DNA from 3 places in the Rothia sp. BD8 genome. Region 3 is predicted to be linked to each of the others. Evidence: predicted binding sites of a transcription regulator. Region 3 holds the regulator's gene; each other region holds the start of a gene.
The links. The regulator HrcA, encoded in region 3, represses chaperone genes, less so after heat shock. The targets are predictions, from matches to a motif close to TTNGCACTCGNNNNNNNCGAGTGCNAA.
Positions count from the first base shown of each region.

Region 1: a site for HrcA is predicted at 1,774-1,800, ahead of groES (co-chaperone GroES). Genes of this name have one in related genera too.
Region 2: a site for HrcA is predicted at 3,828-3,854, ahead of groL (chaperonin GroEL). Genes of this name have one in related genera too.

Region 1 is NZ_JANJES010000001.1:158,854-165,741, reverse strand. It holds gene groL (chaperonin GroEL) at 1-1,318, opposite strand, end outside; gene groES (co-chaperone GroES) at 1,381-1,677, opposite strand; gene NQ707_RS00745 (SAM-dependent methyltransferase) at 1,904-3,184, shown strand; gene NQ707_RS00740 (glutamate--cysteine ligase) at 3,264-4,409, shown strand; gene tsaD (tRNA (adenosine(37)-N6)-threonylcarbamoyltransferase complex transferase subunit TsaD) at 4,461-5,555, opposite strand; gene rimI (ribosomal protein S18-alanine N-acetyltransferase) at 5,552-6,151, opposite strand; gene tsaB (tRNA (adenosine(37)-N6)-threonylcarbamoyltransferase complex dimerization subunit type 1 TsaB) at 6,148-6,888, opposite strand, start outside.
Region 2 is NZ_JANJES010000013.1:31,176-38,063, forward strand. It holds gene NQ707_RS09380 (isochorismatase family protein) at 1-650, opposite strand, end outside; gene rlmC (23S rRNA (uracil(747)-C(5))-methyltransferase RlmC) at 730-1,875, opposite strand; gene groL (chaperonin GroEL) at 1,994-3,631, opposite strand; gene NQ707_RS09395 (LytR C-terminal domain-containing protein) at 3,976-4,560, opposite strand; gene NQ707_RS09400 (DUF3263 domain-containing protein) at 4,617-4,847, opposite strand; gene NQ707_RS09405 (uracil-DNA glycosylase) at 4,944-5,627, shown strand; gene NQ707_RS09410 (threonine/serine exporter ThrE family protein) at 5,689-6,888, opposite strand, start outside.
Region 3 is NZ_JANJES010000011.1:41,400-48,287, reverse strand. It holds gene NQ707_RS08925 (16S rRNA (uracil(1498)-N(3))-methyltransferase) at 112-957, opposite strand; gene dnaJ (molecular chaperone DnaJ) at 982-2,121, opposite strand; gene hrcA (heat-inducible transcriptional repressor HrcA) at 2,193-3,230, opposite strand; gene NQ707_RS08910 (DUF3097 family protein) at 3,510-4,370, shown strand; gene NQ707_RS08905 (DUF4870 domain-containing protein) at 4,504-4,923, shown strand; gene hemW (radical SAM family heme chaperone HemW) at 5,010-6,239, opposite strand; gene lepA (translation elongation factor 4) at 6,236-6,888, opposite strand, start outside.

The DNA.
Region 1 (6,888 bases), on a different contig from region 3:
TGTCCACCGCGGTGCGGGCGTCCTCGGTGCTCAGGCCGAGGTCCTCATCCAGGGCCTTCGCGGCGTGGACCAGGGCGGAGCCGCCGCCGGCGACGATGCCCTCCTCCAGCGCGGCGCGGGTGGAGGAGACAGCGTCCTCGATGCGGTGCTTGCGCTCCTTGGCCTCGACCTCCGTCGCGGCGCCGACCTTGATGACGGACACGCCGCCGGCCAGCTTCGCCAGGCGCTCCTTGAGCTTCTCGCGGTCCCACTCGGAGTCCACGCGCTCGACCTCGGCGCGCAGCTGGGCCACGCGCTCGGCCAGGGCCTGCTCGGAGCCGCCGCCGTCCACGACGGTGGTCTCGTCCTTGGTCACGGTGACCCGCCGGGCGGTGCCCAGCTGGTCCAGGGTGACCGAGTCCAGGGTGATGCCCAGCTCGGAGGTGATGACCTCGCCGCCGGTGAGGATCGCCAGGTCCTGCATGATCGCCTTGCGGCGGTCCCCGAAGCCGGGGGCCTTCAGGGCGACGACGTCGAGGTTGCCGCGCAGCTTGTTCACCACCAGGGTGGACAGAGCCTCGCCCTCGACGTCCTCGGCGATGATGGTCAGCGGCTTCTTGGCCTGCACGACCTTCTCCAGGACCGGCATGAGGTCCTGCACGGAGGAGATCTTGCCCTGGTGGATCAGCACCAGGGAGTCCTCCAGCACGGCCTCTTGCCGCTCGGCGTCGGTCACGAAGGACGGGGACAGGTAGCCCTTGTCGAACTGCATGCCCTCGGTCACGGACAGCTCGATCTCCGTGGAGGAGCCGTCCTCGATAGTGATCACACCGTCCTTGCCGACCTTCTCGAAGGCCTCGGCCAGCAGCTGGCCGATCTGCTCGGACTGGGCGGAGATGGCCGCGACGTGCGCGACCTCCTGACCCTCGACCTCGCGGGCGTTGGCCCGCAGGCGCTCGGAGACGGCCTGCACGGCCGCCTCGATGCCGCGGCGGATCTCGTTGGGCGCGGCACCGGCGGCCACGTTGCGCAGCCCCTCGGTGACCAGCGCCTGGGCGAGCACCGTCGCGGTGGTGGTGCCGTCGCCGGCGACGTCGTTGGTCTTGGTGGCGACCTCCTTGGCCAGCTGGGCACCGAGGTTCTCGTAGGGGTCGTCCAGCTCGACCTCGCGGGCGATGGTCACGCCGTCGTTGGTGATGATCGGCGCTCCCCACTGCTTGTCCAGCACCACGTTGCGCCCGCGGGGGCCGAGGGTCACCTTGACGGTGTCGGCGAGCTTGTCCACACCGGCCATGAGGGCCTTGCGGGCGGCGTCATCGAATCGCAGCTGCTTTGCCATGGAACGTCATGACTCCTTGTCGTGAAGGGTGGATGCGGGTCTCGTGCGCGGTGCGCGCGAGACTACTTCTCGACGACGGCCAGCACGTCCCGCGCGGAGAGCACGAGGTACTCCTGGCCGGAGTACTTGACCTCGGTCCCGCCGTACTTGGAGTAGATGACGACATCGCCCTCGGCGACGTCCACGGGCACGCGGTTGCCCTTGTCGTCCACGCGGCCGGGGCCCACGGCCACGACCTTGCCCTCCTGGGGCTTCTCCTTGGCGGTGTCCGGGATGACCAGCCCGGAGGCGGTGGTCTGCTCGGCCTCGACGGGCTGGACGACGATGCGGTCTTCCAGGGGCTTGATGGAGACGGACATGGTGGACCTTCTTCCTTGGGTTGTCGGTACGCGGCATGAGCCTGTGGGTGAGGCGAGCCAACCGTCGTCGCGGTGCCGATTGAGCGCCAGGCCCAGTTAGCACCCTGAGTGCCAGAGTGCTAAAGCCGACTCTATTCCGGGCGTTAGCAGAGGGTCAAGGCGAGTGCCAGCCTCCGCCGAGGGCGGAACCGACGCCGCCGTCCGGGGCCCGGTTAGGGTGGAGCGCGTGAGCCTCCCCGACCTCTCCCCCGCCCCGCCAGCACCCTTCGACGAGCAGGAGCTGACGCTGCTGGCCGGCCTGGACTACCGCGAGCAGGACGCCCTGGCCGCCTCCACCCGGCTGCGCGCGGCCGGACTGGACGCGGACCGGGCCGCCGCCGTGCTGACCCAGGCCAAGCTGCGCGGCGAGGCCGCGGCCAAGTTCGGACCCGAGGCCGAGCACCTGCTGCTGACCCGGCCGGGGCTGGAGCAGGCCACCCGCCGGGCCGTGGCCGAGCACCACGCCGCCCGGTTGCGCGCGGCCGGACTGGGCTCGGTGGCGGACCTGGGCTGCGGGCTGGGCGCGGACACCCTGGCCTTCGCCCGGGCCGGGCTCTGCGTGCTGGCCGTGGAGATCGACCCGCACACGGCTGCCTGCGCGGCCGCGAACCTCCGGTCCTTCCCCGACGCCCGGGTGCTGGTCGGCGACGTCGAGCAGCTGGAGCCGGGGCAGCTGAGGTGCCCGGACGGCGGCGCGATGACGGCCCTGTGGCTGGATCCGGCCCGCCGGGAATCCGGCCGCGGGCGCACCCGGCAGCGGATCTTCGACCCCGAGGCCTTCTCCCCGCCGTTCTCCGTCATCCGCCGCCTGGCCGCGACCGGCGTGCCGATGGGGGTCAAGATGGGCCCGGGCATGGACCGGGCCGCGATCCCCCCGGAGGCCACCGCCGAATGGGTCAGCCACGGCGGGGACGTGGTGGAGGTCGTCCTGTGGTTCAACGCCCTGGCCACCCCCGGGGTGCGCCGGCGCGCCACCGTGCTGGGACCGGACCCGCTGGTCCCGCGGGCTCTGCACGTGCTGGACTCCCCCGTGGCCGCCGAGCAGGAGCCCGCGGCCCCCGTCGGCCCGCCCGGGGCGTACCTGTACGAACCCGACGGCGCCGTGATCCGCTCCGGGCAGGTGCGAGCCCTGGCCGAGGCCGTCGACGGGCACCTGCTGGATGAGCGCATCGCCTATGTGACCTCCGATGACGCCCGAGAGCTGGACTGGGCCCGGTGCTGGCGGATCGCGGTGCGCCTGCCCCTGCACGAGAAGACCCTGCGCCGCTGGGTGCGCGAGCACGGCGTCACGTCCCTGACCGTGAAGAAGCGGGGGGTCGACGTCGTGCCGGAGCGGCTGCGCAGGCGCCTGCTGGCCGGTGCGTCCCGGGGGCCGGGGTCAGGCGGGAGGCACGCGACGCTGCTCGCGACCCGCTGGGACGAGCCCGGCGGGGAGCAGCGGGCCTGCTTCGTCGTCGAACCCGTCTGAGCCCGCTCACCTGCTGGGATGCCGCCATCGGCCGGTGACCGGCGCGGATAGGATGAAGCGATCACGTCTGGAGGCCCTCATGCTCGAATTCGCCAGCTCCACCCAGTCCACCCTCGGCATCGAATGGGAGGTCGCCCTGGTGGACCGCGCCAGCGGCGCGATGATCGGGGCCGCGCCCGAGCTGTTCGAGGTGCTCACCGCACCTCACCGGGACCTCATCCACCCGGAGGGGCTGACCCCGCACCTGACCCGGGAGTTCCTGGCCAACACCATCGAGATGGTCACCGGCGTGAATGAGCGGGTCGGCGAGGCCGTCGAGCAGCTGGCCGGGATGGTCGAGAAGATCCGCCGCCACACCGACCCCCTGGGCGTGGAGATCTTCTCCGCCGGGACCCACCCCCTGGCCCGGTGGGAGGAGCAGGTCATCTCGGACAAGGAGCGCTACCGCAAGGTCCTGGAGCGCACGCAGTACTGGGGCTACCAGATGATGATCTACGGGGTGCACGTGCACGTGGGCGTGGATTCCCGGGACAAGGCCCTGCCCACCGTGAACCACCTGGTCAACCACTACGGGCACCTGCTGGCGCTGTCCGCGAACTCCCCGTTCTGGCAGGGCCACGACACCGGCTACGCCTCGCAGCGGGCCATGATCTTCCAGCAGATCCCGACCTCCGGGATGCCGTACCTGTTCCAGCGGTGGGAGGAGTTCGAGCAGTACACCCGGGATCTGATGGACACCGGCGTCATCGAGGAGGACTCGGAGAACCGCTGGGACGTGCGCCCGGTGCCGCGCTACGGCACCGTGGAGATGCGCATCTGCGACGGCGCCTCGACCCTGCAGGAGATCGGGGCCATGGCGGCCCTGACCCAGTGCCTGGCGGAGGAGGCCTCCCGCACCGTGGAGGCCGGCGGCACCATCCCAGTGCTGCGCCGCTGGAACGCGGAGGAGAACAAGTGGCGGGCGGCCCGCTACGGGCTGGATGCCGAGGTGATCCTGGATCCGAGCAACCGGGAGGCGCCGCTGCGCGAGGAGATCCCGCGGATGCTGGATCGACTGGCCCCGCTGGCCGATGACCTGGGCTGCGCCGAGGAGCTGGCGGAGATCGAGCGGATCCTGGAGCGCGGCACCGGGGCCGAGCGGCAGCGGCGGGTGGCCGCCCGGCACGACGGCGACCTGCGCGCCGTCGTGCGGGACCTGACCCGCCTGACCCGCACCGGGTACTGACCGGCGGCGGCCCGGGCCGGGTCTCAGGGCAGGCGGCTCACGAAAGGAGAATCAGGGCAGGCAGATCGAGGTGACCGGCAGGGACGGGTCCGGGGTGAAGCCCAGCCCCGTGGGGGCCGTGCCCGCCGCGACCAGGCGCGAGCCCAGGGCCGCGACCATCGCGCCGTTGTCCGTGCACAGGCTCAGCGGGGGCACCACCAGGCGCACCCCGTGCTGCCCGCAGCGCTGCTCGGCCAGGGCCCGCAGCCGCGAGTTGGCGGCCACGCCCCCGCCCAGCAGCAGCGTGCCGATGCCCTGCTCCGCGCAGGCCAGCATGGCCTTGGCGGTGATGACGTCGGCCACGGCCTCCTGGAAGGAGGCGGCGACGTCGGCCACCGGCACCGGCTCCCCGCGCGCCTCGAAGCCCTCCACCACCCGCGCCACGGCGGTCTTCAGCCCGGAGAACGAGAAGTCGTAGCGGTGCGGCCCGGGCGCCTCGGCGCTGCCGAGGTACTTGGGCGCACTGAGCCCCCGGGGGAAGCGGAAGGCCCGAGGGTCCCCCTCGCGGGCGACCCGATCGATCGCGGGACCCCCGGGGTAGGGCAGCCCGAGGATGCGGGCCACCTTGTCGTAGGCCTCCCCGGCCGCGTCATCCAGGGTCGCCCCGAGCAGGCGGACGTCCCCGGCGATGTCGTGCACTCGCAGGATCTCCGTGTGCCCCCCGGAGACCAGCAGCGCCCCGAGATCCTCCGGCAGCCTCCCGTCCGGGCCGGTGACCGCGCCGGACTGCCCCTCCAGCAGGCCCACCCCCACGTGCGCGACGAGGTGGTTGATCGCATACAGCGGCTTGCCGGTGGCCGCGGCCAGCGCCTTGGCCGCGGCCACCCCGACCATGAGCGCCCCGGCCAGGCCCGGGCCGCCGGTCACTGCGAGCGCGTCCACCTGCCCCAGCTCGACGTCGGCCTCGGTCAGGGCCGCGTCCAGCGCGGGGATCATGGCCTCCAGGTGCGCGCGGGAGGCGATCTCCGGGATCACCCCGCCGAAGCGCACGTGCTCGGCCATCGAGGAGGAGACGGTGTTGGTCAGCAGTCGGTTCCCGGCCACGATCCCGATCCCGGTCTCATCGCACGAGGACTCGATGCCCAGCACGATCGGCTCGCGGTTCATTCCTGCTCCTCCTCGGTCTGCGGGTTCCCGGCCAGCGCCTCGGCGCCGACGGCCCCGATCGACGCCGTCCCGGTGAGGGCGGCACCGGTCGGGCCGGCCCCGGTCAGCACCGCCCCGTCCCGTCCGGGCTGCGGGGCCAGGTCCTTCTGCATGATCACGGCGTCGGCCCCGTCCCGGTAGTAGCGGGGCCGGATGTGCACGGCGCGGTAGCCGAGCCCCTCGTACAGGGCGCGCGCCCGGGCGTTGTCCTGGCGGACCTCGAGCATCATCCGCTGCGCCCCGGCGGTGCGGGCCTGCTCGTGCATCCGGTGCAGCAGCCAGCGCCCGATGCCGCGGCCCTCGTGTTCGGGAGCCACGGCCACGGTCTGCACGTCGGCGATCTCGGCGACGGCCATCATCCCGGCGTAGGCGATGACCTGTTCGGCCTCGTCCAGGACCGCGGTGTAGGCGCGGGTCGGGTGGGCGATCTCGGCGCGGAACATCTCGACCGGCCAGGCGTCGTGCGGGAAGAGGCGGGTCTCCAGCGCGTGGACCGCGGGGATGTCCGCCGCGCTCATCGGGCGGTGGCGGCAGTCTGAGGGCAGGGCGGGGCTCATCGGGTGGCCTTCTTGCGGGCGGCGGGCACGACGGCGTCGGATTCGCGCAGGTACAGGGGGCTGGTGCCCGCATCCAGGCTGTTCAGGCCCCGGCGCACCCCGGCCCGGGCGAGGTCCGCGGCCTGCGGGTGCGCCTGCTCCCACCCGGGCAGGGCGGGCAGCTGCTCGGGGTACAGTCCGGCGCCGCGCCCGACGACGGGCGGCAGCCGGTCCTGCCCGGTCAGGGCAGGGCCCAGCAGGTCCCGGATCCCCTCGGCCTTCCCGACCGCGGGGCCGGCCTCGCGCGCCCAGCCCCGGGCGGGGTCGGTGCGGTAGGCCGCGGCGTAGACCTCTCTGCGGCGGGCGTCGGCGGCGGCCAGGAAGGGCGCGCCGTGGACGGGCAGGTCCCGGTGAGCCGCCTCGGCCAGGGCGTCCAGGCTCATGACCCCGCGCACGGGCACCCCCCAGGCCCAGCCCAGGGCCCGGGCGGTCATGATCCCGGCGCGCAGTCCGGTGAAGGGGCCGGGGCCGATGCCGACCAGGATGAGCCCCAGCGCCGTGCCGGGCACCCCGGCCTGCTCCAGGAGCCGACGCAGCCCCGGCGCGGTGGCCTCCGCGTGGGAGCGGGTGTCCTCGGTGGCGAAGGAGCCCAGCACCTCGGCGCGGCCGACGAGGTCGGGGCCCGCGGCCTCGGGGGCGCCGGCGTCGTCCGGCAGGCGCAGCAGGGCGCCGCTGGCGATGGAGGAGGTGTCGCAGCT
Region 2 (6,888 bases), on a different contig from region 3:
CGGGCGCAGCGGCCGGCGGCGTAGTCCAGGGCCCGCACGTGGTCCTCGCGGGTGAAGTCCGCGAGCGCGTCGGCGACGAGGAAGGCCTGGACGTCCAGCATGAAGGCGTCCAGGGCGGTGGCCAGGCACCCGATGTGCGCGTACACCCCGGTGATCACCAGCTGGTCCCGGCCCCGGGCCAGCAGCTGCTCGCGCAGGGTCGAGCGCATGAACGCGGAGTAGCGCCACTTGGGCAGGATGATGTCCCCCTCGGCGGGGGCGAGCTCGTCGATGATCCGCGCCTGGGCGTCGGTGCTCAGCCCGGTCCCCCAGAAGTCGGTGAGCAGGGCCCGGTCGGCCAGGTCCTGCCGCGGCGGCTGAGCGGTGTAGACGATGGGGATCCCCGCCTTGCGGGCGGTCTCCAGCAGAGCGGCGATGCGGCCCACCGCCACGTCGATCTGCGCCGCGCCGACCGGGGCCGCCTCGCCCTGCGCCGAGCCCTCGCCGGCCTCGCCCTCCGCGCCGTCCTCCCCGCTCTGGAAGGCGTCGATGAAGTAGCTCTGCATGTCGTGGACCAGCAGGGCGCTGCGGGTGGGGTCCGCGGTCCAGTCGACGGCGGCGGCGGGCCGATCCTGCGGCAGGGTGTAGGCGGGGATGGTGGGTAGGGGCATGGGGCTCCTTCGTGTCTCGGGGCCCCGACGCGGAGCCCTCCCCAACGTAGTCACACCTAACTTCCTGGTCAATGCCGGGTCACCTGCGGCTGAGCAGGACCATGGTCTCGGCGTGATCGGTCTGCGGGAACATGTCGAACAGCCGCGCCCGCCGCACGCTCAGGGACGGCATCGCCGACAGGTCCCGGACCAGGCTCGGGGCGTGGCAGCTGGAGTAGATCACGGTGGGGATGCCGGACCCCTCGATCCAGGCGGCCAGCTCCGGCCCCAGGCCCCGGCGCGGCGGGTTGACCACCAGCGCCTCCGGGGCCCGGCGTCCGGCGCCCGCCGCGATGCCGGTGGCGATGCCCGTCGCGTCCCCCGCGGTGAAGCGCACCCGTTCCAGCCCGAGGTCCGCGGCCGTGGTCCGCGCCGCGGCGACCGCCTGCTCGCTGATCTCCAGGCCCAGCACCCGCGCCCCGGGAACCCGGCGCGCGGCGTGCAGGGCGAAGCCGCCGACGCCGCAGTACAGGTCCCAGAGGCCGCCCGCCCCGGAGTCGGCGAACCAGTCCGCGCCCTGGCGGTACAGCGCCGCGGCGATGTGCGAGTTGGTCTGGAAGAAGCCCTGGGGCCGCAGGGCCAGGGGGATGCCGTTCAGGCGCATCGGCAGGGTGGCCTGCTCGGTCAGGGTGATCTCCTCGGGGCCCTCCAGGATGGCCTGGTGCTCCCGCTGGATGTTCACGGAGACCACGCGAGCGGCGGGCAGCAGCTCCAGGATGCGGGGCAGGCCCCGCTTGAGGGGCACGAGGTGCTTCTTGGAGCGCAGGACGAAGCGCAGCAGCAGCTCACCGTCCGGGGAGATGGTCAGCAGCAGGTGCTTCAGCTCCCCGCGGCGGGCCGGGACGTCGTAGGGGGTCAGCCCGAACTCGCCGATGATCCGGCGCAGGGCGGGCATCGCGGCCAGCAGCTGCGGCGGGTACAGGCCGCAGCCGGTGAGATCGATGCCGTATCCCTCCCGGTCCAGGATGCCCAGCAGCGGGCGCTCGACGGTGCCGCTGACGACCATCTTGGCCTTGTTGCGGAACCCGGATTCCGGGCTGGGCACCGGCTCCAGCCACGCCTCGGGCCGGTGCGGGGCCAGCAGCTGCCGCAGCCGCTCCTGCTTGTCGGCCAGCTGCGCCGGATACGGCTCGTTCATGCGGGTGCAGGAGCGGCAGAGTCCGGCGTCGTAGTAGTCGCAGTGCATGGCGTGGTCGAGTCTACTGTCCACGTCAGGAACGCGGACGCGACCGGGCCCCGCCCGACCCCTCCCGCGTGGGGAGGGGACGAGCGGGGCCCGGAAGCGACGCGCGGTGCGCGGGTGGCTACATCATGCCGCCCATGCCGCCCATCCCGTCCATGCCGGCGGCGGCGTCGGCACCGGAGTTCTTCTCCGGCTTGTCCGCGACGACGGCCTCGGTGGTCAGGAACAGGCCCGCGATGGACGCGGCGTTCTGCAGGGCGGAGCGGGTGACCTTGACCGGGTCGTTGATGCCCGCGGCCATCAGGTCCTCGTACTCGCCGGTGGCGGCGTTGAGCCCGTGGCCGGGCTCCAGGTGGCGGACCTTGTCCGCGACCACGCCCGGCTCCAGCCCGGCGTTGGCGGCGATCTGCTTCAGCGGGGCGTCCACAGCGACCTTGACGATGTTCGCGCCGGTCTCCTCGTCCCCGGTAACCTTCAGGGTCTCGAAGGCCTTGACCCCGGCCTGGATCAGGGCGACGCCGCCGCCGGCGACGATGCCCTCCTCCACCGCGGCCTTGGCGTTGCGCACGGCGTCCTCGATGCGGTGCTTGCGCTCCTTCAGCTCGACCTCGGTGGCGGCACCGGCCTTGAGCACGGCCACGCCGCCGGCCAGCTTCGCCAGGCGCTCCTGCAGCTTCTCGCGGTCGTAGTCGGAGTCGGTGTTGGCGATCTCGGCGCGGATCTGGGAGACCCGGCCCTCGATCTGCTCCTGGGCGCCGGCACCGTCCACGATGGTGGTCTCGTCCTTGGTCACGACGACCTTGCGGGCCTGGCCGAGCTCGTTGAGGGTCGCGGTCTCCAGGGAGAGCCCGACCTCCTCGGTGATGACCTGGCCGCCGGTGAGGATCGCGATGTCGGCCAGCTGGGCCTTGCGGCGGTCGCCGAAGCCGGGGGCCTTCACAGCCACGGACTTGATGGACCCGCGCATCTTGTTCAGCACCAGCAGGGCCAGGGCCTCGCCCTCGACGTCCTCGGCGATGATCAGCAGCGGCTTGCCGGACTGCATGACCTTCTCCAGCACGGGGACGAGGTCCTTCACGTTGGAGATCTTGGAGTTGACGATGAGGATGTAGGGATCCTCGAGCACGGCCTCCTGGCGGTCCGCGTCGGTGACGAAGTAGCCGGAGAGGAAGCCCTTGTCGAAGCGCATGCCCTCGGTCAGCTCCAGCTCGAGGCCGAAGGTGTTGGACTCCTCGACGGTGATGACGCCTTCCTTGCCGACCTTCTCCATCGCCTGGGCGATGAGCTTGCCGATCTCCGGGTCACCGGCGGAGATGGAGGCGGTCGCGGCGATCTGCTCCTCGGTCTCGATCTCCTTGGCGGAGCCCAGCAGCTCGGCGGTCACGGCCTCCACGGCCTTCTCGATGCCGCGCTTCAGGGACAGCGGATCGGCACCGGCGGCCACGTTGCGCAGTCCCTCGCGCACCAGAGCCTGGGCGAGGACGGTCGCGGTGGTGGTGCCGTCACCGGCGATGTCGTCGGTCTTCTTGGCGACCTCCTTGACCAGCTCGGCGCCGATCTTCTCGTAGGCGTCCTCGAGCTCGATCTCCTTGGCGATGGACACGCCGTCGTTGGTGATCGTGGGAGCGCCCCACTTCTTCTCGAGCACGACGTTGCGCCCGCGCGGCCCCAGGGTGACCTTGACGGCGTCCGCCAGGGTGTTCAGGCCCTTCTCGAGCCCGCGGCGAGCCTCTTCATCGAAAGCAATCAGTTTGGCCATGTCGGCGTGCGTCCCTCCTGGACGATGGTTCGGGGAGTTCCTCCACCGCGGCGCCCGCGACGGCCGCGCCCGTGATCGGGTCCGGCGCTTCCGCGCCGTGTCCCGCCCCGAGCGCTCACCGCGGTGAGGGAGGTGTCCGCATCCCCTCCGGCGCCGATCACGACGTCGCCTCGCCTCGGTCGGCGAGCGCCGCGACTTAGCAGTCGGACGGGATGAGTGCTAACCCCAATCTTGGCACTCGCCCCCGGAGAGTGCAAACGTCTCGCCGCCGGACTCCGCCCTGGGCGGACGCCGCGGCGACACCCCCCCCCGACAGGCGGTCCCGCAGAGGCCCGCGGGCCGACTCAGCCGTGGGTCAGCACGACGGTGACCTGTGCGCTCCACTCCTCGGAGGCGCGCACCGTGGAGAGGCCCAGGTCCAGGGCGACCCGACGGGCCTGCGCCTCGGCCCCGCTGCGGTAGTAGACGGTGCCCTCCTGCACGGCGGGTCCGCTCCAGTTGCCGACCTCGCTGACGGTCCAGCCCTGCGCGGTCAGGGTCTGGGCCGCGACACCGGCGGCCCCGGCGTCCTGCCCGCTGTTGTACACCCCGACCGTGATCTCCGGATCCGCGGAGGGGTCGGCGCTGGCCTGCGCCGCCGCGCTCTCCTGCTCGGTCGCGGAGGCCTGGGCGACGGAGGAGGCGCTGGCCGAGGCCACCGGTTCGCTCTGGGTTGATTCGCTCTGGGCCTCGGGCGCCGCGGAGCGCGGCTGGTAGATGAACATCAGGGCCCCGAGCACCAGGGCCAGGGCTCCGGCGAGGATCACCGCGCCGGTGGTGCGCCGGGAGACCGCCTTGGCGGGCGCGGCGGCGCGATACACCCCTCGGTGCGCGGAGTCGGCCGGCACCTCGTCGAAATCGTCGGGGGCGTACTCCTCGGTCTCGGCCATGCTGTCCTCACGCTGATCGGGTCGGGGCTGGGCACCGCGCGGGGAGGCGATGCGGCTCATGGAGCCAGGGTACCGCCCGGATCCCGCTGCTCCCTCAATCGCCGGGTCAGGGCCGGTTCGGCGGCGATGGCCCGGGGGTCGTCCAGCAGGGCGTTGAGCCGCAGGTGGTACTCGACCGCGCCCATGCCCAGCTCGCGGCGGATGGCCCGCTCCTTAGAGCCGGGACGGCGCCAGGTGCGCTTCTCCAAGGCCAGCACGGCGCGTTCGGTCTCGGTCAGGGGCTGCACGGTGAGCCAGTCTAGTCGCGCCGCCCGGTAGCCTGGTGGGGTGCGCGGCGGCCGTCCGCGCCGCCGCTGTCCGACGTCTCCATCCGCAGGAGGACCATGCCCCCCCAACCGCTGACCGAGATCATGGCCGAGGACTGGGCGCGGGCCCTGGCCCCGGTGGAGGAGCGCATCCGCGCCATGGGTGACTTCCTGCGCACGGAGCACGCCCAGGGGCACCGCACGCTGCCGCCGTCCCAGGACGTGTTCCGCGCCTTCCGGGAGCCGATGGCGGCGGTGCGGGTGCTGATCATCGGGCAGGACCCGTACCCGACGCCCGGGCACGCGATGGGCCTGTCCTTCTCGGTGCGTCCCGAGGTGCGTCCCCTGCCCCGCTCCCTGGTGAACATCTACCGGGAGCTCGGCGAGGACCTGGGGCTGCCCGCACCGCGGCACGGGGACCTGTCGGCCTGGTCCCGCCAGGGCGTCATGCTGATGAACCGGTGCCTGTCCGTGCGCGCCGGGGACGCCGGCTCGCACCGGAACCGAGGCTGGGAGGAGATCACAGACTGCGCGATCCGGGCCCTGGGTTCTCGCGACACCCCGCTGGTGGCGATCCTGTGGGGTCGGGATGCCCGCAGCGCCGGGGCGCAGCTGGGGCCGCAGGTGCCGAAGATCGAATCCGTGCACCCCTCCCCGCTGTCCGCCTCCCGCGGCTTCTTCGGGTCCCGGCCCTTCAGCCGAGCCAACGAGGCCCTGCAGAAGCAGGGCGCGCAGCCGGTGGACTGGCGCCTGCCGGGCTGACCCGCCCCCCGTCGTCGCGGGCTCTCCCCGTCACTGCCATCAGCCGCGGGGAGGGGCGGGCTCAGGTCGTCGCGGGTCTCTCCCGGCGCATGAACGGGCGCATGAGGTAGTTGCCCAGCACGACGGCCGCAGCCAGCGAGAGGATGGTCGCCCCGGCGTTGATGATCGGCACGAGACCCTGCACCGGGTCCACATCCACCGTGAACATGTACATGCCGCGGAAGATGGACAGACCCGGCAGCAGGAACGTCACCCCGGGCACCGCGATGACCACCTGCGGGATCGTCCACCGATCCGCGATCCACGCGGAGACGCAGCCCACCCCCACCGCACCGATCATCGAGATCATGCGCGGGCCCATCCCCAGGGAGGACACGGCGTAGTAGGCCGCCAGACCCGCCGCACCGCTGAGCACGCCCGGGACGATGTGCCGGACCCTCACCTGCAGGGACACCGCGATCATCGCCGTGGCGGCCAGCATGAAGGACACGTGCACGGCCGGCTGGGCGCCGGTGAACACGGCCTGCTGCACGTCGATCTTCTGCGATCCGAAGAACAGGGACGTGGTCGAGATCGCCAGCGCCAGGCCCGCGATCAGGCCCAGGAAGGTCAGCCCCGTGGACACCAGTCGGCCCGCGGCCGTCACCGGGAACCCGTTGATCGCGTCCTGGACCATGGAGACCAGACTCAGGGTGGGCAGCAGCATGATCAGCCCGGAGGCGACGACGTGCGCCGGGGAGACGTCCAGCCCCAGACCGGAGGCTGTCAGCGCGGCCGCCGTGATCATCGCCGCATCCACCACGGAGATGAAGAACCCGGGGATGCCGCGGCGGGAGATCCAGCCCGAGACGATGAAGATCACGCCGAACGTCGCCGAGGCCAAGGTGGCCCCCCGCCACGTGCCGCCGATGCCGATGGTCAGGAAGAACGCCGCGAGGATGTTCGCGGCCGTCGTCATCCAGCGGGGGAAGGGCTTGGGCTCGGACATGATCCTGTCCAGGCGCCGCTCCGCCTCCGCGCGGGAGAGCCCGCCTTCGGTGATGGTCTTGACCAGCCGGTGCGTGTCGGTCAGCCCGGAGTAGTTGTCCGACCACGAGCGCACCACCCGCACCACGGTGTGGCTGAACGTGCCCTCAGCGTCGTCCTGGGCGACGCTGCTCAGGCGCCCCGAACCGGCCACGTAGTTGATGGTCACGGACTGGTTGGTGATGTCCACGTCCACGTCCTCGACGCCGTAGGTGGCGCAGGTCGCGGCGATCGC
Region 3 (6,888 bases):
GGCGGCGGAGAGCCTTTCGACGGTGGGCGTGCGCGGGGGCGGGATGCTCCATCCCAGCCTACCCGCCCGCCCCCGGGCTCGTCTGCGCCCGGGGTCCGGCGGGAGGGATCCTCAGGAGGATGCGGCGGGTTCGTCGGGATCGGGGGTCAGGGGATCCGTCCCGTCGGGATCGGCGCCCTCGGACCCCGGGCCGAGCTGGGACCAGTGCCCGGACAGGACCTGCAGCACGGCCAGGGCGGCGGCCCCGGCCGTGGAGGTGCGCAGCACCTCCGGGCCCAGGCGCACCGGGTGCGCGCCGGCCGCGACGAGCCGGCGCGTCTCCTCCGGCGAGATCCCGCCCTCCGGACCCACGACGAGCAGGACCCGGCCCCGGCCCTGCGGATCCGGCAGGCGGGCGGGCACCTCCCGGCTCAGCGGGTTCCGGGCCTGCTCGTGCAGCACGAGCACCAGGTCCTCGGGGCCCACCTGCCCGAGCAGGGCCTCCAGATCGGCCAGCGGCAGCACGTCGGGCACGACGGCGCGCCGGGCCTGCTTGGCGGCCGCCGCCGCGGTGCGCTCCCACTTGGCGTGGGAGCGCGCGGCCCGCTCCCCCTTCCAGCGCACGATGCTGCGCTCGGCCTGCCACGGCACGATCGCCGCGACCCCGAGCTCGGTGGCCATCTCCACGGCCATCAGGTCCCGGTCCCCCTTGGCCAGGGCCTGGACCAGCACGAGTCGGCCGACCGGCTCCGGGGCGGGATCGGCCATCAGGCGCACCAACAGGCCCTCGGGCAGCAGCTCCCGGACGACGCCGGGGGCGCGCAGCCCGCGCCCGTCGACCAGATCCAGCTCCTCGCCGGGGCCCAGGCGACGCACGGTGCGGGCGTGGTGGCCCTCCGGGCCGGTCAGTTCGACGGAGTCCTCCGAACGCGCGTCGCGCAGGAGATCGGTGGGGACGCGGAAGACGGGGCGGGTCATGGCGGCTCCTGTGCGGTGGCGGGGTCAGTCCTGGAAGCGGTCGCGCAGCCGGGAGAAGAAGCCCTGCCCGGAGCCGCGCTGCACGGTCTGCCCGGCGCCGTCGTCCTCCCCGCGCAGCTGGGCCAGCTTCCGCAGCAGCTCGCGCTGCTCGTCGTTCAGGCGGGTCGGGGTCGTGACCTGCAGGTGCGCGATCACGTCGCCGCGGCCGCTGCCGCGCAGGCGGGTCGCGCCCAGGCCGCGCAGGGTCACGGTCTGCCCGTTCTGGGTGCCCGGCTCCACGGTGACCTCGCGCGGTCCGTCGAAGGTCTCCAGGGTGACCGAGGTGCCCAGGGCGGCCGCGGTCATCGGGACGGTGATGCTGGCGTGCAGGTCGTCTCCCTCCCGGGTGAAGACCTCGTCCGGGCTGACCCGGATCTCCACGTAGAGATCGCCGTTGGGTCCCCCGCCCGTGCCGGCCTCGCCCTGCCCGGACAGCCGGATGCGGGTGCCGGTGGACACCCCGGCCGGGATCTTCACGGTCAGCGGCCGGCGCTGGCGCACCCGGCCCTCGCCGTAGCACTCCTGGCAGGGGTGCTTGATGACGGTGCCGAAGCCGTGGCAGTGCGGGCACTCGGCGGTGGTCACCACGTTGCCGAGGATGGACTGGACCTGGCGCTGGACCTGCCCGCGCCCGTGGCAGACCTCGCAGGTCTCCGGCTCCGTGCCGTCCTGGGTGCCCTTCCCGGAGCACTCCGGGCAGGTCACGGCGGTGTCGACCATGACCTCCTTCTCGGCGCCGAACACGGCCTCGCGCAGGTCGATGCGCACGGTGATCAGGGCGTCCTGGCCCTGCCGGGCCCGGCTGGCCGGGCCGCGGGAGGACTGGGCGCCGTTGAAGAAGGTCTCGAAGATGTCGGAGAAGCCGAAGCCCCCGCCGGGGAATCCGCCGCCACCGCCGAAGCCGCCGGCGGTGCCGTTCTCGTTGCCGGTCGCGTCGTAGATCCGGCGCTTCTCCGGGTCGGAGAGGACGTCGTGGGCGTGGGAGACGCGCTTGAACTCCTCGGCGGCCTCCGGGGAGGGGTTGACGTCGGGATGCAGGGTGCGGGCCTTCTTCCGGTAGGCCTTCTTGATCTCCTCGGGGCTGGCGTCGCGGGAGACGCCGAGGGTTTCGTAGTGGCTGCTCACGGTGTGCTCGTTCCTTCTTCTCGCGGTGTGCTCACCGCGTGGCGGGGTCGATGGTCAGGGTCGGGTGCGGGTCAGGGCTGGTCCTCGCGCAGCAGGCGCGAGAGGTAGCGGGCCACGGCCCGCACAGCGGCCATGGTCTCGGGGTAGTCCATGCGGGTCGGTCCGACCACGCCCAGCTGGGCGCTGCCGGCCGGACCGTACCCGCTGGCCACGACCGAGGCGTCGGCCAGGGGGGTCGCGGCGTTCTCGGCGCCGATGCGCACCGAGACGCCGGTGGCTCCGGGGTGCTCCTCCCCGAGCTCCGAGAGCAGGCGCAGCATAACGACCTGCTCCTCCAGCGCATCCAGGATCGGGGCGATGCTGCTGCGGAAGTCCCGGGTGGACTGGGCGAGGTAGCTGGTCCCGGCCATCAGCAGCCGGTCCTGCGCGCCGCCGTCGGCCAGGCCCGCCAGGCCCGCCATCACCCGCGCCCCGGCCTCGCGCGCCCCGGGCGGCAGGGTGGCGAGCACGGTGTCGGCGCGGGCCGCAGCCGCATCCAGCGGGGCCTCGACCAGCTCCTCCAGCAGGCGGGTGCGCAGCAGGGCGAGGTCCTCCCCCGCGTGCCCGGCGTCGACGGGCAGGGGCACCGGCTGCTGCAGCACGCGCCCGCGGCTGGTGATGAGGATCAGCAGGGCCGTGTCCGGCTCCAGGGGCACCAGGTCCAGGTGCCGGACCCGCTCCCCGGTGCGCCGGGGATAGCGCACGACGGCGACCTGGTGGGTCAGCTGCGAGAGCAGGCGCACCGTGCGGGCCATGACCTCGTCGAGATCGTGGGAGGAGCCGAGGAACTCGACGATGACCCGGCGCTGGGCCGGGGTCAGCGGCCGCACGGCGTCGATGCGGTCCACGAAGGCGCGGTAGCCCTTGTCCGTGGGGATGCGCCCGGCGCTGGCGTGCGGGGCGGCGATCAGGCCCTCATCCTCCAGGGCGGCCATGTCGTTGCGCACCGTCGCGCTGGAGACGCCGAGCCGGTGCCGCTCGACGAGGGCCTTGGATCCCACCGGCTCCCGCGAATGCACGTAGTCCTCCACGATGGCGCTGAGCACCTCGAGGCGGCGCAGATGGTTCACGGTCTGGCTCCTGGGTTCTGCCGGGGACGGCGGGGCTTTGCGGCACGGGGGGGGCGGATCGGGAGGGATCCGCGGTGTGCCGGGGACCGGCGGCGGCGCTAGAGTCGGGGGCGCACGGCGCGGGCCGATCTGGCACTCGGGTGGTCCGAGTGCTAATCCTACGCCCGTGCCGTCATCGAGGAAAGCGCGGGCCGGGTCCGGAGCGCGCCGGCCGCCGACGTCGGGATGATCCGCCGGTCGCAGATCGCCGACCGGGCCGCCGAGGGAGGAGCGACGAGGATGCACACACAGGACTGGGGGCCGCAGTCCCTCGAGGAGCTCTCCGCCGCCCGCCGCGGCCCGCGCACCGAGGACCTGCCGGTGCGCGCCGGGATGGTCCTGGAGGAGCTGGAGACCGGCTGGGTCGGGGCCGCGGTGCGCCTGGAGACCATCGGCGGGCAGCGGGTGGTCAGCCTGGAGGACCGCCACGGCGCGGTGCGGGCCTTCCCCCTGGGCTACGGCTTCCTGTACGAGGGCCGCCCCGTGCGCCTGGTCCCCCCGGCCTCGCGTCCCGCCCCCAGTGGCCCCGGCCGGACCCGGTCGGGCTCGGTCGCCCTCCCCCAGGCCCCGGCCCGCACGGCGCGGGCCTCGCGGATGCTGGTCGAGGGGGTGCACGACGCCGAGCTGGTGGAGAAGGTCTGGGGCGATGACCTGCGGGTCGAGGGGATCGTGGTGGAGCCGATGCACGGACTGGATCACGTCGAGCAGATCATCCGCGACTTCCAGCCGGGTCCGGGCCGACGCCTGGGGGTGCTGGCCGATCACCTGGTGCCCGGCTCCAAGGAGTCCCGTCTGGCCGAGCAGGCTCTGGGCCTGCCCGGGGCCCGCGAGCACGTGCTGTTCGTGGGCCACCCCTACGTGGACGTCTGGGAGTCGGTGCGCCCGCGCGCCGTGGGGCTTTCCGCCTGGCCGCAGGTCCCGCGGGGGGAGGACTGGAAGACCGGCGTGCTTCGGCGGATCGGGTGGCCCCATGCCAGCGCGGCCGAGCGCGGCCGGGCCTGGCGCCGGATCCTGGCCGGGGTGAACAGCTACACGGACCTGAATCCCGGGATCCTCGGTCCCGTGGAGCACATCATCGACTTCCTCACCGATCACCCCTGACCCCCACCGCCTCATGTGATCTTCGCCATGGGTGATCCCGGCCTCCGCCGTCGCCGGTTCGGGCCCGGTAAGCTGGAGGCGATGCCCGCACGACCCGCGCGGCCGCTGACGAGACAGGATGAAGCGAGAAGTTTTGGGGACCACTTCCACCACCGAGCAGACTCCTCCCTTCGAGGGGACCAATGCGATGCCGCAGCCGCTGAGCGTCAAGGATGACCGCACGATGGCCACCCTCGCCCACTTCGGCGGGGTGGTGGGGTGCATCCCCTCCGGCCTGATCTACCTGACCCTGCGCGCCCGGGGTCGCTTCACGGCCCAGGAGTCCCGGGAGGCCCTGAACTTCACCCTCCTGCCGAGCGTGCTGATCGTGGTCTGCGTGGCCCTGTCCCCCGTGCCCGCCATCGGGTGGCTGTTCGGCCTCATCGCGGCCGTGGTCTGGGTCTTCCTCGCGCTGTCCTCCCTGGTGGCCGGGGTGCACGTGAACCGGGGCAACCCCTACCAGTACCGCTTCAACACCCGGCTGCTGGATCGGATCTCCGCCCGCCGCGGCTGATCCCGACCGGGCTCGGATCCGGGACCCCGACGTCGAACCCCGGGGTCGGCTCGCCCCGAGCCCCGTCTGGAGGACGTCCCTGCGGCTCAGTCCCCCAGCAGGGTGCGCACGACGGCGTCCCCCAGCAGCCGCCCACGCAGCGTGAGCACGACCCTGCCCTCGGCCCGGGCCTGCGGCTCGATCAGCCCCTGGCCCTCGAGCCAGCCCACCGCCTCCCGGCCAGGCCCCCGCAGATCCTCGATCGCGACGCCCTCCCGGATGCGCGCGGCGAGCATCACGTCCTCGACGTAGCGGGTGTCCGCATCCAGGTGCTCCCGAGCCGCCGCCGGGGACAGGCCCTGACGCACGCGATGGGCGTAAGGCACGGGGTGCTTCAGATTCCACCAGCGCACGCCGTTGATGTGCGAGTGCGCGCCGGGGCCGATCCCCCACCAGTCCCGGTTGCGCCAGTACGCGAGATTGTGCCGGGAGCGGGTGTCCTCGGAGCGGGACCAGTTGGACACCTCGTACCAGGAGTACCCGGCCTCCCCGAACAGGCGGTCGGCCAGCAGGTACATGTCCGCCTGGGCGTCGTCGTCCACCGGGGACAGCTCCCCGCGGCGGATCTGCGCGGCGAGCTTGGTGCCCGGCTCCACGATCAGCGAGTAGGCCGAGATGTGGTCCGGGGCGCAGTCGATGGCCGCGCGCACCGAGGTCTCCCATTCCGCCAGGGTCTCCCCCGGCGCCCCGCTGATCAGGTCCACCGAGGTCTGCAGGCCCACCTCCCTGGCCCAGGAGACCACCTTGGGGACGTTGGCCGGGGTGTGGGTGCGATCCAGCACGGCCAGCACCCGCGGCACCGCGGACTGCATCCCGAAGGAGACGCGCGTGAACCCCGCCTCCTTCAGCAGGGCGAGGTCCTCGCGGGTCACCGAATCCGGGTTGGCCTCGGTGGTGACCTCCGCGCCGTCGACGATGCCGAAGCGCTCGATCCCGGCGCGCAGGATCCGCGCCAGGTCCTCGGCCGGCAGACGGGTCGGGGTGCCCCCGCCGAAGAACACCGTGCTCAGCGGGCGGGCCGGCAGGCCGGAGCGGGTGAGGACGCCGGCGGCCAGGTCCAGCTCGCGGATCGCGTCCTCGGCGTAGCTGAGCCGGTTCACGCCGTCGCCGAAGTCCTCGGCGGCGTAGGTGTTGAAGTCGCAGTACCCGCAGCGCACCGAGCAGTACGGCACGTGCACGTAGAGGCTCAGGCTGCGCCGCTCGGCGCCGTCGAGCACAGAGGCCGGCAGCAGGCCGTCGGACGGGGCCGGATCCCCCGTGGGCTGGGCCGGGCTCACTTCTTCGGCTTGTCCTTGGTCTGCTCCCCGGAGGACAGGGCGGCGATGAACGCCTCCTGGGGGACCTCCACGCGCCCGACCATCTTCATCCGCTTCTTGCCCTCCTTCTGCTTCTCCAGCAGCTTGCGCTTGCGGGAGATGTCCCCGCCGTAGCACTTGGACAGCACGTCCTTGCGGATGGCCCGGATGTTCTCCCGGGCGATGATCCGCGAACCGATGGCCGCCTGGATGGGCACCTCGAACTGCTGGCGCGGGATCAGCTCCCGCAGCTTCGCGGCCATCGCCGTGCCGTAGGAGTAGGCGTTGTCCCGGTGGGTCACCGCGGAGAAGGCGTCCACCCGCTCCCCCTGCAGCAGGATGTCCACCTTGACCAGGTCGGCCTCCTGGGTCCCGTCCAGCTTCCAGTCCAGGGAGGCGTAGCCGCGGGTGCGGGACTTCAGCTGGTCGAAGAAGTCGAAGACGATCTCCGCCAGCGGCATCCGGTAGCGCAGCTCCACGCGGTCCTGGGAGAGGTAGTCCATCCCGCCCATCTGCCCGCGCCGGGACTGGCACAGCTCCATAACCGCGCCGATGAACTCGCTGGGCACGATGATCGTGCAGGCCACCATCGGCTCCTCGATCACCGCGATCTTGCCCTCGGGGAACTCGG